2 regions of the Rhizobium sp. SYY.PMSO genome follow, and region 2 is predicted to be linked to the other one. Evidence: predicted binding sites of a transcription regulator. Region 2 holds the regulator's gene; the other holds the start of a gene.
The links. Region 2 encodes LexA, which represses DNA repair genes until DNA is damaged. Its sites were predicted from a motif close to TGTTCNNNNTGTGTTCNG; they were not measured.

Region 1: a site for LexA is predicted at 2,622-2,639, ahead of ACJJVH_RS00875 (ATP-dependent helicase). Genes of this name have one in related genera too.

What each region holds. Positions count from the first base shown of each region.
Region 1 is NZ_CP177349.1:178,473-183,805, forward strand. Features, by position in the region: gene mmsB (3-hydroxyisobutyrate dehydrogenase) at 1-138, shown strand, start outside; gene ACJJVH_RS00875 (ATP-dependent helicase) at 483-2,552, opposite strand; gene ACJJVH_RS00880 (SMP-30/gluconolactonase/LRE family protein) at 2,822-3,697, shown strand; gene secD (protein translocase subunit SecD) at 3,897-5,333, opposite strand, start outside.
Region 2 is NZ_CP177349.1:1,225,705-1,231,037, reverse strand. Features, by position in the region: gene ACJJVH_RS05980 (VOC family protein) at 1-638, opposite strand, end outside; gene lexA (transcriptional repressor LexA) at 1,057-1,779, shown strand; gene ACJJVH_RS05970 (ComEC/Rec2 family competence protein) at 1,760-4,210, opposite strand; gene gltA (citrate synthase) at 4,501-5,333, shown strand, end outside.

The DNA.
Region 1 (5,333 bases), 1.0 Mb from region 2:
CAGGAGGCCGCTCTCTCCAGCGGCGCATCCACCCCCCTGGGCGCCGAGGCGGCGCAGCTTTATGCGCTATTCGAAAAGCTCGGCAATGGCGGCCGCGATTTCTCGGCGATCATCGAGATGTTTCGTGAGGCGAAGTGAGGTTGGCTGGTGATAGCGGACAGGGTGGAAAGCTGCCCTCTCACCCCGCTCGCGGCGGTGCAATCGCATATGGGCAAATCGGTGCCGGATGTTCCTTCTCCCCTCGGGGAGAAGGTGGCCCGAAGGGTCGGATGAGGGGGCTGACCGATTTGAATTCATGGATCCTTGAGCTCTTGGCGGGCACCCCCTCATCCGCCTGACGGCACCTTCTCCCCGTTGGGGAGAAGGGGTAGCTACGATGTAAGCCCATATGCGATTGCACCGCCGCGAGCGGGGTGAGGGGCCAGGCACAAAGAGCCGGCGTCGGCGAGCATGCCCGATCCGCCGATCTCGATCGCTCCAACTCACCGCCACATGCCGCGCATGCGCGCGCCGACATCGACCCTTACCTGCCGCGCCCGGATGGCGGCGGGGCTTTCGGCCCGGGCCTGCGGCCAGCCGCAGACTTCGAAGAATTGCAGCAACGTCGCGGGGATGAAGCGGGTGCGCGAGGCGAAGACGTGTCTGTCGCCCTGTGCATGCTGGCCATGCACGAAGAAGCGTTGCGGGGTGACGAGATCGAGACCGTCCTTCGCCCGCGTCATGGCGACATAGAGCAGCCGTCGCTCCTCCTCGATCTCCGCCGACGATCCGACGGCAAGGTCGGCGGGAATGCAGCCGTCGACGGCGTTGAGGATGAAGACTTTCGTCCATTCCTGCCCCTTGGCGGAATGGATGGTCGAGAGGATCAGGTAGTCCTCGTCCAGCAGCGGCGTGCCGGCCTGATCGCTTGTCGCGTCGGGCGGGTCGAGCGTCAGTTCGGTGAGGAAACGCTCGCGCGAACTATAACCGGCGGCGATCTGCTCGAGCTGGACGAGATCGGCCTGACGTGTTGCGGCGTCCTCGTGCGCGCGTTCCAGATGCGGCTCGTACCATTGGCGAACCAGGCCGATTTCCGCCGGCCAGCCGGCCTTGCCGCTTTTGACCTCCCGCATCGTCTCGACGAAAGCCGTCCAGTCGTCCCCCGTGCGCGGCGGCGGAGGAAGCTCGGTGAGCGCCGTGATAGGGCTTGCCTCTTCGCCGATCTGGTCGAGCACGCGCTGGGCCGTGGAGGGGCCGACGCCGGGCAGGAGCTGCATCAGGCGGAATCCCGCCACGCGGTCGCGCGGATTCTGGGCAAAGCGCAGCGCCGCCAGCATATCCTTGACATGGGCGCTGTCGAGAAACTTCAGCCCGCCGAACTTGACGAAGGGAATGTTGCGCCGGGTGAGCTCCACTTCCAGCGGGCCGCTATGGCTGGAGGTGCGGAACAGCACGGCCTGCTGTTTCAGCCTCGTGCCGCCTTCGCGGTTTTCCAATATCTGATCGGCGATGTAGCGCGCCTGATCGGCCTCATCGCGCACCGTCACCAGCCGTGGGCGCTCGGTGCTCTGCCGCTCGGTGCGCAGGTTCTTGGTGAAGCGCTCCGAGGCAAGATCGATCACGGCGTTGGCGGCGGCCAGGATCGGCTGTGTCGAGCGATAGTTGCGGTCGAGCGTGACGATATCGGCCGACGGCGTAAAAGCCTTCGGGAAATCGAGGATGTTGCGCACGGTGGCGGCACGGAAGGAGTAGATGGACTGCGCATCGTCGCCGACGACGGTCAACCCCCGGCCATCCGGCTTCAGGGCAAGCAGGATGGAGGATTGCAGCCTGTTGGTATCCTGATATTCGTCGACAAGCACATGATCGAAGCGGCTGCCGATATCCTCGGCGATCAGCGGCTCCTGCAGCATATGCGCCCAGTAGAGCAGCAGGTCGTCGTAATCGAGCACGTTCTGCACCTGCTTCGCCTCGACATAGGCGGCGAAGAGATTGCGCAGCTGCTGCTCCCACATGGCGCACCAGGGAAAGAAGTCGCGCAGCACACCGTCGAGCGGCGCTTCCGCATTGACGGAGCGGGAATAGATGGCAAGGCATGTCGCCTTGGTCGGGAAGCGGTTCTCCGTCTTCGAAAAGCCGAGATCGTGACGCGAAAGGTTCATCAGGTCGGCGCTGTCTTCCCGGTCGTGGATCGTGAAGGCCGGATCGATGCCGATCTGTTCTGCATAGTCCCGCAGCAGGCGCGCGCCGATGCCGTGAAATGTTCCGCTCCAGGCCAGCGCATCGGCGGTGATGCCGGCGTTCGCACCCAGAACCTCGCGGCAGATCCGTTCCACACGGCGCGCCATTTCGGCAGCGGCGCGGCGCGAGAAGGTCATCAGCAGGATGCGGCGCGGATCGGCGCCCTTGACGATCAGATGCGCCACGCGATGGGCAAGCGTATTCGTCTTGCCGGAGCCGGCCCCGGCGATGACGAGCAGCGGCCCGGCGACATGGCCGCTACCCGCGGTCGTGCCATGCTCCACCGCCAGCCGCTGCTCCGGGTTCAATTTTTCCAGATAGGCGGCGGTCATCAACTCTCCTGAAGGGACGGGAATCGCAGGCGCTATGCGCGACGAATCGCAAGAGCGAAAATATATGGGCGTTCTATGGATGTTCCGAATCGCCAAAGCCTGTCAAGATTGGCGGCGTATGCACGCAGATGTGAGCCCTGGCGCAAGAATCTTCTCTGGATTTGGCGAAAGATAGCTCGAAAAGAACTTTCTTCGTCCTTATGTATCGTTATGGCGCGGCAATTTGAGTTTTTGGAGTTTCGCAGTGCGTAGAGTGAAGGTTTCAGAACATGAACGACACGATTGCCACCGGCCTGCGTCTGCCTAGCGGACTGGTGGCTCTGCCGGACGGGCGCTTCGCGCTTGTCGAAATGGATGCCAGCCGCCGCTGCCTGAAGCTTTTCGATACAAGCGGCGCCCAGGAAGAACTGTGCCGGATCGGCGGCACCCCGACCGGGATCGCGATCGACGGCGACGGTTGTTTCTGGGTAGCCGATGGCCCGGAGGATTCCCTCGTGAGGCTTTCGCCGCAGGGGCGGGTTCTTCAGGTGATCGAAGGGGGTGCGGATGGCCCGTTTCTCCATCCGAACGCTCTGGCCTTCGGTCCGGACGGCCTGCTTTACATGACCGATTCCGGAATCCGTCTCGCCAATCTGCTCGAAGGCGGCCACATCCATCCCGATTTCTTCAAGGCTGCCTATAATGGCTGTGTCTATCAGATCGATCCGGCGGAGGGCCGGGTCATTCGGGTGCTGGCTGCCGGCCTGCTTCTTGCCGGCGGCATCGCCTTCGGACCCGACGGACTGCTCTATTACAGCGAAACGCTAACCGGAAAAATCTACCGGCAGATCGTCGGCGGCCGGCAGGAGATGTTTGCGCAATCGATGACCTCGCCCGCCGTGAACATGCTGCGCGGACCCTCCGGCCTTGCTTTCGATCGCAGCGGCACGCTTTATTGCGCCATGTATGGTCTGGGCGAAATCTGTCTGATCGATACCGAAGGCAGGATGACCGGCCATATCCGCACGGCCGGCACGCGGCCGGGCAACATTGCCTTTACCGTCGATGGCAAGCACCTGCTCGTCAGCGAACAGGAAAAGGGCGTGGTGGAGAAAATAACGGCGCCGCGTCCCGGGCTGCCTTTGCATATGCCGGTCATTTCCTAACGCTTTTCCAGGAAAAGCGCATGGCGTTTGCCGTTCGGTGCTGCGCTAAAAATCGATAGAGCGTTTCGTGATCGCCGGATTCGGTTCCGCGCTTCAGATCGTTGTTTTGCCGCGAGCTGCCGCACCGCCTCAAGCGGCATGATTCATTCGAGGGACATGCCCGGAGGCCGGGCATGTCCTGTTTTCCTATATCCGCTGCTTATTCGGCTGCGGGGATCTGCTTGTCCTTGCCGGATGTGCCATCGGCCTGCTTGCCGTCGTTGGCGGCGGGCTTGGCATGGCGGCGGCGCCAGTCGCCGAGGAAAAGCAGGATCGGCGCTGCGATGAAGATCGACGAGGCGCCGGCGACGAGGATGCCGAACACCATCGGGATCGCGAAGCTGGAGACGGCACTGCCGCCCCAGATCGCCATCGGCACCAGCGCCAGGAAGGCGGTGGCGTTGGTATAGAGGCTTCGCGCCAGGGTCTCGTTGATCGACCTGTCGATGATGTCGCGCAGCGGCATCGACTTGTAGAGCCGCATGTTTTCACGCATGCGGTCATAGACCACGACCTTGTCGTTCACCGAATATCCCACAAGCGTCAGGATCGCAGCGATTGCCGTCAGGTTGAAATCGAGGCCGGTGATCGCGAAGAAGCCGATCGCCTTGGTCACGTCGAGGACCAGGGTGACGATGGCGCCGACCGCGAACGGCCATTCGAACCGCACCCAGATGTAGACGAGCATCGCTAGGCTGGCGATCACGACCGACAGGATGCCGGCCCAGGCAAGCTCGCCGGAGACCTTCGGGCCGATGACGTCGGTGCCTTCGATGGTCGCGCTGGGATCGATCTTGACGATTTCCGCCTTGAGCTTCGTCACCGCGGCCGTCTGCGCCTCTTCGCCGCCGTCCTGGCGCTGGGCGCGGACAAGAAGGCTGTTGTTGTCGCCGAAGGACTGCAGTGCGATTTCGCCGAGGCCGAGCGTGTTCAGCCCCTCGCGGAACGTCGCCAGATCGGCCGCGTCCTTGGTCTTGACCGACATCTGGATGCCGCCGCGGAAATCGACGCCGTAGTTGAGGCCCGGGTGAATGAACAGCACCACAGAGGCGATCGACAGGATCGCCGAGACGGTGACGCCGAAGAAGCGGGCCTTCATGAACTGGATATGCTTGTCATAGGGGCTGAAGGGGATCAGCGGCCTGATGTTGAGCACCTTCAGCTTGCGGCGACGGGTGATGGCGATCATCACGACGCGCACGAAGGCGACGGAGGTGAACATCGAGATGATGAGGCCGAGACCCATGGTCACGGCAAAGCCGCGAACCGGGCCGGAGCCGAAGTAGAACAGGATGGCGGCGGCGATCAGGGCCGTCATGTTGCCGTCGATGATCGTCGAATAGGCCTTCTTGAAGCCGTTATCGATGGCGGCGAAGGCGCCGCGGCCCTTGCGGGTTTCTTCGCGGATACGCTCGTTGATGAGAACGTTGGCGTCGACCGCAAGGCCGATACCGAGGACGACGCCGGCGATGCCGGGCAGCGTCAGCGTGGCGCCGACCAGCGTCAGGGCCGAGAAGGTCAGGATCGTGTGGATGAGCAGCGCGACATTCGCGAGAATGCCCCAGGCGCCGTAAAGCACGAAGATGAAGGCGGCAAC
Region 2 (5,333 bases):
GTCAATCCGAAGGAATGTTCCGATACGCGCGGGCCGCCGATAACCTCTTCGAGAAAGCTGCGATAGGCCGCCGGCTTCGGCGCGGAAAGCGCCACCCGCGCAATTCCGGTCACGCCGTTTTCATGACGCTCCAGCACGCCGCGGTCTGCCGGCAAGGGATTGATGCGCTGGCAGCAGAAGGCGAGAAGATCGGGCGCGCGCAGATCGGCCGCGAAGGCAAGGCGAAAGCCGGCGACAGTTTCCGTTCCGTCCGGCATTCTCATGGGCCGGGAAAAATCCAGCATCCGCCCGGCCGAGATCGCGGCTGCCTTGAACCGCTCATCATCGGCAACAGCATCGTCCGACCCGAAGACGACGGCCGAGAAGCCATCCTCACCCACACGAAAGCGGTAGGCCTGATCGCGCGCGACGAAGACGTTGCCCTCCGCGAGGCTCGCCTCGCACTGCTCCTGGGAGGCCACGCCCAAAGGTTCGAGATAGGTCTTGTCGGCAAGGAAGACGCAGGCATTCTCGGTGCCGAAAGGATGACGCGCATCGGGGGCCACCGTGAAACCGAGCTTGCCCAAGCGTTCACGCGCCAAGGCAATATTGACGGTGGGCAGCACGAGATGATCCAGCGGATGCGGTGACGAGGTCATGGCTTTTCCTGTGTTCCTGCCAGAGCAGATTTGCGCCCATCCAACGCCTGATTCAAGATGGAAGCAAGAACCTTGGGATATGGCGGCAAAGAAGACGGCAATCCCGGCGACGGGATAGCTGATTCTCTCTTCCAGCCGGTCTATCCGCCGCGATTTCGCGTGCATTCACGAATCCAACGTCACCATGGAACTGGAACGCCGCGGAAGCAGCCGTGACAGCATTTTCCATATTTATCGGCAGGTTAGCCCACATGTACCCCTCTTGGGTATTCAGCCGCTTCATTCGACAGTGGTAATTATTTAATTGGCCGCACAAGGTTTTACCGAAATTTAAGTACTTGCGGAACACATATGGAACATATAGTGTCCGTTCTGGATTTGTTTCACGACCTTTTCTTGATTCTGGGGTTCCAAGACGATGTTGACGCGCAAGCAGCAGGAACTGCTTTTGTTCATTCACGAACGCATGAAGGAATCCGGCGTCCCGCCGTCTTTCGACGAGATGAAGGACGCGCTGGATCTGGCATCCAAGTCCGGCATTCACCGCCTGATCACGGCTCTAGAAGAGCGCGGTTTCATCCGCCGCCTGCCGAATAGAGCAAGAGCGCTGGAGGTCATCAAACTGCCGGAAGCCTATAATCCAAGCCTGCAGCCGCGACGCGGCTTTTCGCCCAGTATCATCGAAGGCAGTCTCGGCAAGCCTCAACCGGTCGCTCCCCCCGCGCCGGCGAAGGTTGCGAATGACGATCACAACGGTTCGGCCTCGGTGCCGGTCATGGGGCGTATCGCTGCCGGCGTTCCGATTTCCGCCATCCAGAACAACACGCACGACATTACCGTTCCCGCCGACATGCTCGGCTCCGGCGAGCATTATGCGCTGGAAGTCAGGGGCGATTCGATGATCGATGCCGGAATTTTTGACGGCGACACCGTCATCATCCGCAATTCAACGACAGCCAATCCGGGTGATATCGTGGTCGCTCTTGTCGACGACGAGGAAGCAACCCTGAAGCGCTTTCGCCGCAAGGGCGCCTCCATTGCGCTGGAAGCCGCCAATCCGGCCTATGAAACCCGCATTTTCGGACCGGATCGCGTCAAGGTCCAGGGCAAGCTCGTCGGTCTCATTCGGCGCTATCACTAACCGTCGGCACGGGCCTGGCTGGCGTGCCGAATTTATCCGTGCGCCAATCGTAGGTTCGATGCCGCGTCCACGGCCGTTGGGGGTTTTCGAACGCTGCGGAAACAACAGGTTTGTCGGTGGCAAGCGCCATTTCGATGGAACCGGTTTGCCGTAATGTGGCGCCGGTTATGAGCATGGCGCCGGAGCGGCAATGATCCAGCCGCAGCCGGATGGGTGTCACGACGATATTTGCCGTATCGCAAGCCGGAGGCAGATAGGCTGCGTTTTCGATGGTGACGAGCATGGCGCCGTTTTCGAGCATGGCCACGCACCATGCGCCTTTCTGGCAGGCGAAGCTTCCCTGCATGGTACGGTCAAGAGCCTCTTCCATTGCCTTGCGAACGGCGCTCTCCTCTTCACGGCTTAGCCGTCGGTGGCGATCCGACTTGCTGACATGAGGAAGCCGGCTGTCGCCAGGAAGAATGGTCGGCGGCTGATATTCAGGTGCAACCAGCGCCTTTTGCCATTGTTCGAAGATGAAGGCCTGCGGCCGTTCGCGGTTGGTGGCCAGTATGGCGTCCTGACGCAGAGCGACGAGAACACCGTCTTCGGAGATCATCAGATCCGGCTTCGGCACGCCGGAGCCGAATGCCGCCGCGCCGACGGATGAAAGCGACAGCACCAAGCCCAAATGGCGAAGCCTGGTCCGCAGCATGCTCATGATCAGGAAGCCGACAATGAATGTCGGCATCAGCCAGCCCGGCTGGCGGCCGAAGGTGATGTCCCCGCCCCAGCCGGCCACGGTTTTGGCAATCACGATGACGAGCTCCAGCCCCTCCCCGGTGACGTTCCAGAAAGGGCCGTCGAGACCAAGCGGCATGAGCATCATCGCCGCCATGCCAAACGGCATGACGATGAAGGAAACCACCGGCATGGCCGCAAGATTGGCGGCGAGACCGTATGTCGCCAGGCGGTGAAAATGCTCGATCGAGAATATGGCCGTCGACGCGCCGCCGATGAACGAGGTCGACAGCACGCCGCCAAAGAAGCGCGAAACAAACAGCAGCGGGCTCAGCACGCGGAACCGCGAGAGAATGCTTTCCCGATGCCGCCGCCGCTTCCACAGCGAATAGCCGGACACCAGCGCCAGGGTTGCGGCATAGGACATCTGGAAGCTCGGGCCGAGCACCTGCGACGGCGAAAGGATGAGAATGACGATGGCGGATAACGCCACGTTGCGGAGGCTGAGCGATGGCCGGTCGAGAAGGACGGCAACCAGCATGATCGCCATCATGATGAAAGCGCGCTCCGCCGACACGCCGAAACCGGAAATGAGGTAATAGGCCGTCACCGTGACAAGCGCGCCGAATGCCGCGAATTTCTTGGTAGGCCACGCCTGCACGACGCCGGGGAACAGGCTGAACAGATAGCGCAGGCCGACATAGAAGATGCCGGCCGAGAGCGCCATGTTCAAACCCGAAATTGCGATGATGTGGGTGAGGCCGGCAATTCTCAGCGCCTCGGTCGTGTCCTTGGAGATCGCTCGTCTCTCATCGGTGACAAGTGCCGCAGCAAAAGCGCCGGTGTCACCGGGCAAGGTTTGCCTTATCCTGTCGCCTATGCTGTTGCGAAGGGCGGCAAGTCTGATATCGGCCATGTCGAGCAACGAACCCGCCGCATTGTCATCAGCCGGAGACAACAGTTTCGGCGTGCCGTAAGCGAAGCCGTTCGCTCCGATACCGTTGAAATAGGAACTGAATGCGAAGTCGTTGAGACCGGGCAAGGCCGGCCCGGCAGGAGGCGTCAGACGCGCCCTGCCCTGGATGCGATCGCCGAGATCGAAAGCATCCGCCTGTTTACGCACGAAGATCGTGACTCGCTGCGGCGACCTGCGAATGCTGGGCTTTTCGGTCGCCTCGACACGAACGACATAGCGCCAGCCGCCGTTGTCATAGGATTCGCGCCGCTCGACCTGGCCGGTAACGGTCGTCGTCACCGCCGAATCGAGCATCACCGTGGAAGCCCGCCAGCTTTCGCATTGCGCCAGCGCCATGCCCAGGCAAATGAGCATGCCGGCGAAAAGCAGATGGCGAGACACCCTGCCCACTTCCCGCCTGAACACGAAGCCGCCGGCAAAGAGCAGCAAGCCTGCAATCACCGCCTGCGGAGGCGGGTCGTTGCCGGCCTTGAACCAGAAGATCGCGCCGATCCCCATATAGATCGGCGCGAACAGGATGGCGCGTCCGTATGCCGCCTCCTCCTCGATCAGGTCCCTGATACCGAGTTGAAGCCGCTTCAGAATCCGAAGGAAACGAGATGTCAGCGGCGCCTGGTCCTGCGTCCGCTCCCGTTGTCGCGCTTTGGCACGTAAGGCGATCGCGGCAATGGCGGGGCGAGGCCGCAACGGTGCGGCGACATCCCGGCCCTCCTCCTGCTGTTCCGATGCCTCCAAATTAGGCACTCGCCGCTGCCCCCACGCAAAACTACAGCTTCTGCGCGATTCTTGCCGTCACCATGCAGGGATTTCAACCGAAATCGACATGTGTGCCGGTAAATGAGGCCGCTCTCCCGGCATCGCATGATCAGCGCCGCCGACGCAGTGCCCAAAAGTTGATACTGCAATGCACAATTCGGCGTTAGGATAACTTGGCATTAGCCTCGGGATCATATAGCTAGTCGGTAGTCGCTTAACCTTTTGGCGCTTTTTATGGCGTCAATCCCGCCAAATCTTGGAGGATCAGCATGACGGAACAAAGCGCGAAACTAACTTGGGGCGAAAAGACGGTGGACTTGCCGGTGAAGACCGGAACCATCGGCCCAAGTGTCATTGATATTGGTGCCCTTTATAAGAACACCTCCACTTTCACTTACGATCCTGGCTTCACATCCACCGCGTCGTGCGAGTCCAGCATTACCTATATCGATGGCGACGAAGGCGTTCTGCTGCATCGCGGCTATCCGATCGATCAGCTGGCCGAACACGGCGATTTCCTCGAAGTATGCTACCTCCTTCTCTACGGCGAACTGCCGACGACGGCACAGAAGAAGGATTTCGACTATCGTGTGACCCACCATACGATGGTGCACGAGCAGATGTCGCGCTTCTTCACGGGCTTCCGTCGCGACGCGCATCCGATGGCCGTCATGTGCGGCTGTGTCGGCGCGCTCTCCGCCTTCTATCACGACTCGACCGACATCACCGATCCGCATCAGCGCATGGTCGCGAGCCTGCGCATGATCGCCAAGATGCCGACGCTCGCCGCGATGGCCTACAAGTACCACATCGGCCAGCCCTTCGTTTATCCGAAGAACGACCTCGACTATGCGTCGAACTTCCTGCGCATGTGCTTTGCCGTTCCGTGCGAGGACTATGTCGTCAATCCGGTGCTGGCCCGCGCCATGGACCGCATCTTCATCCTGCATGCCGACCACGAGCAGAATGCTTCGACCTCGACCGTTCGCCTGGCAGGCTCTTCCGGCGCCAATCCGTTCGCCTGTATCGCAGCAGGCATTGCCTGCCTCTGGGGTCCGGCTCACGGTGGCGCCAATGAAGCTGCGCTCAACATGCTGAACGA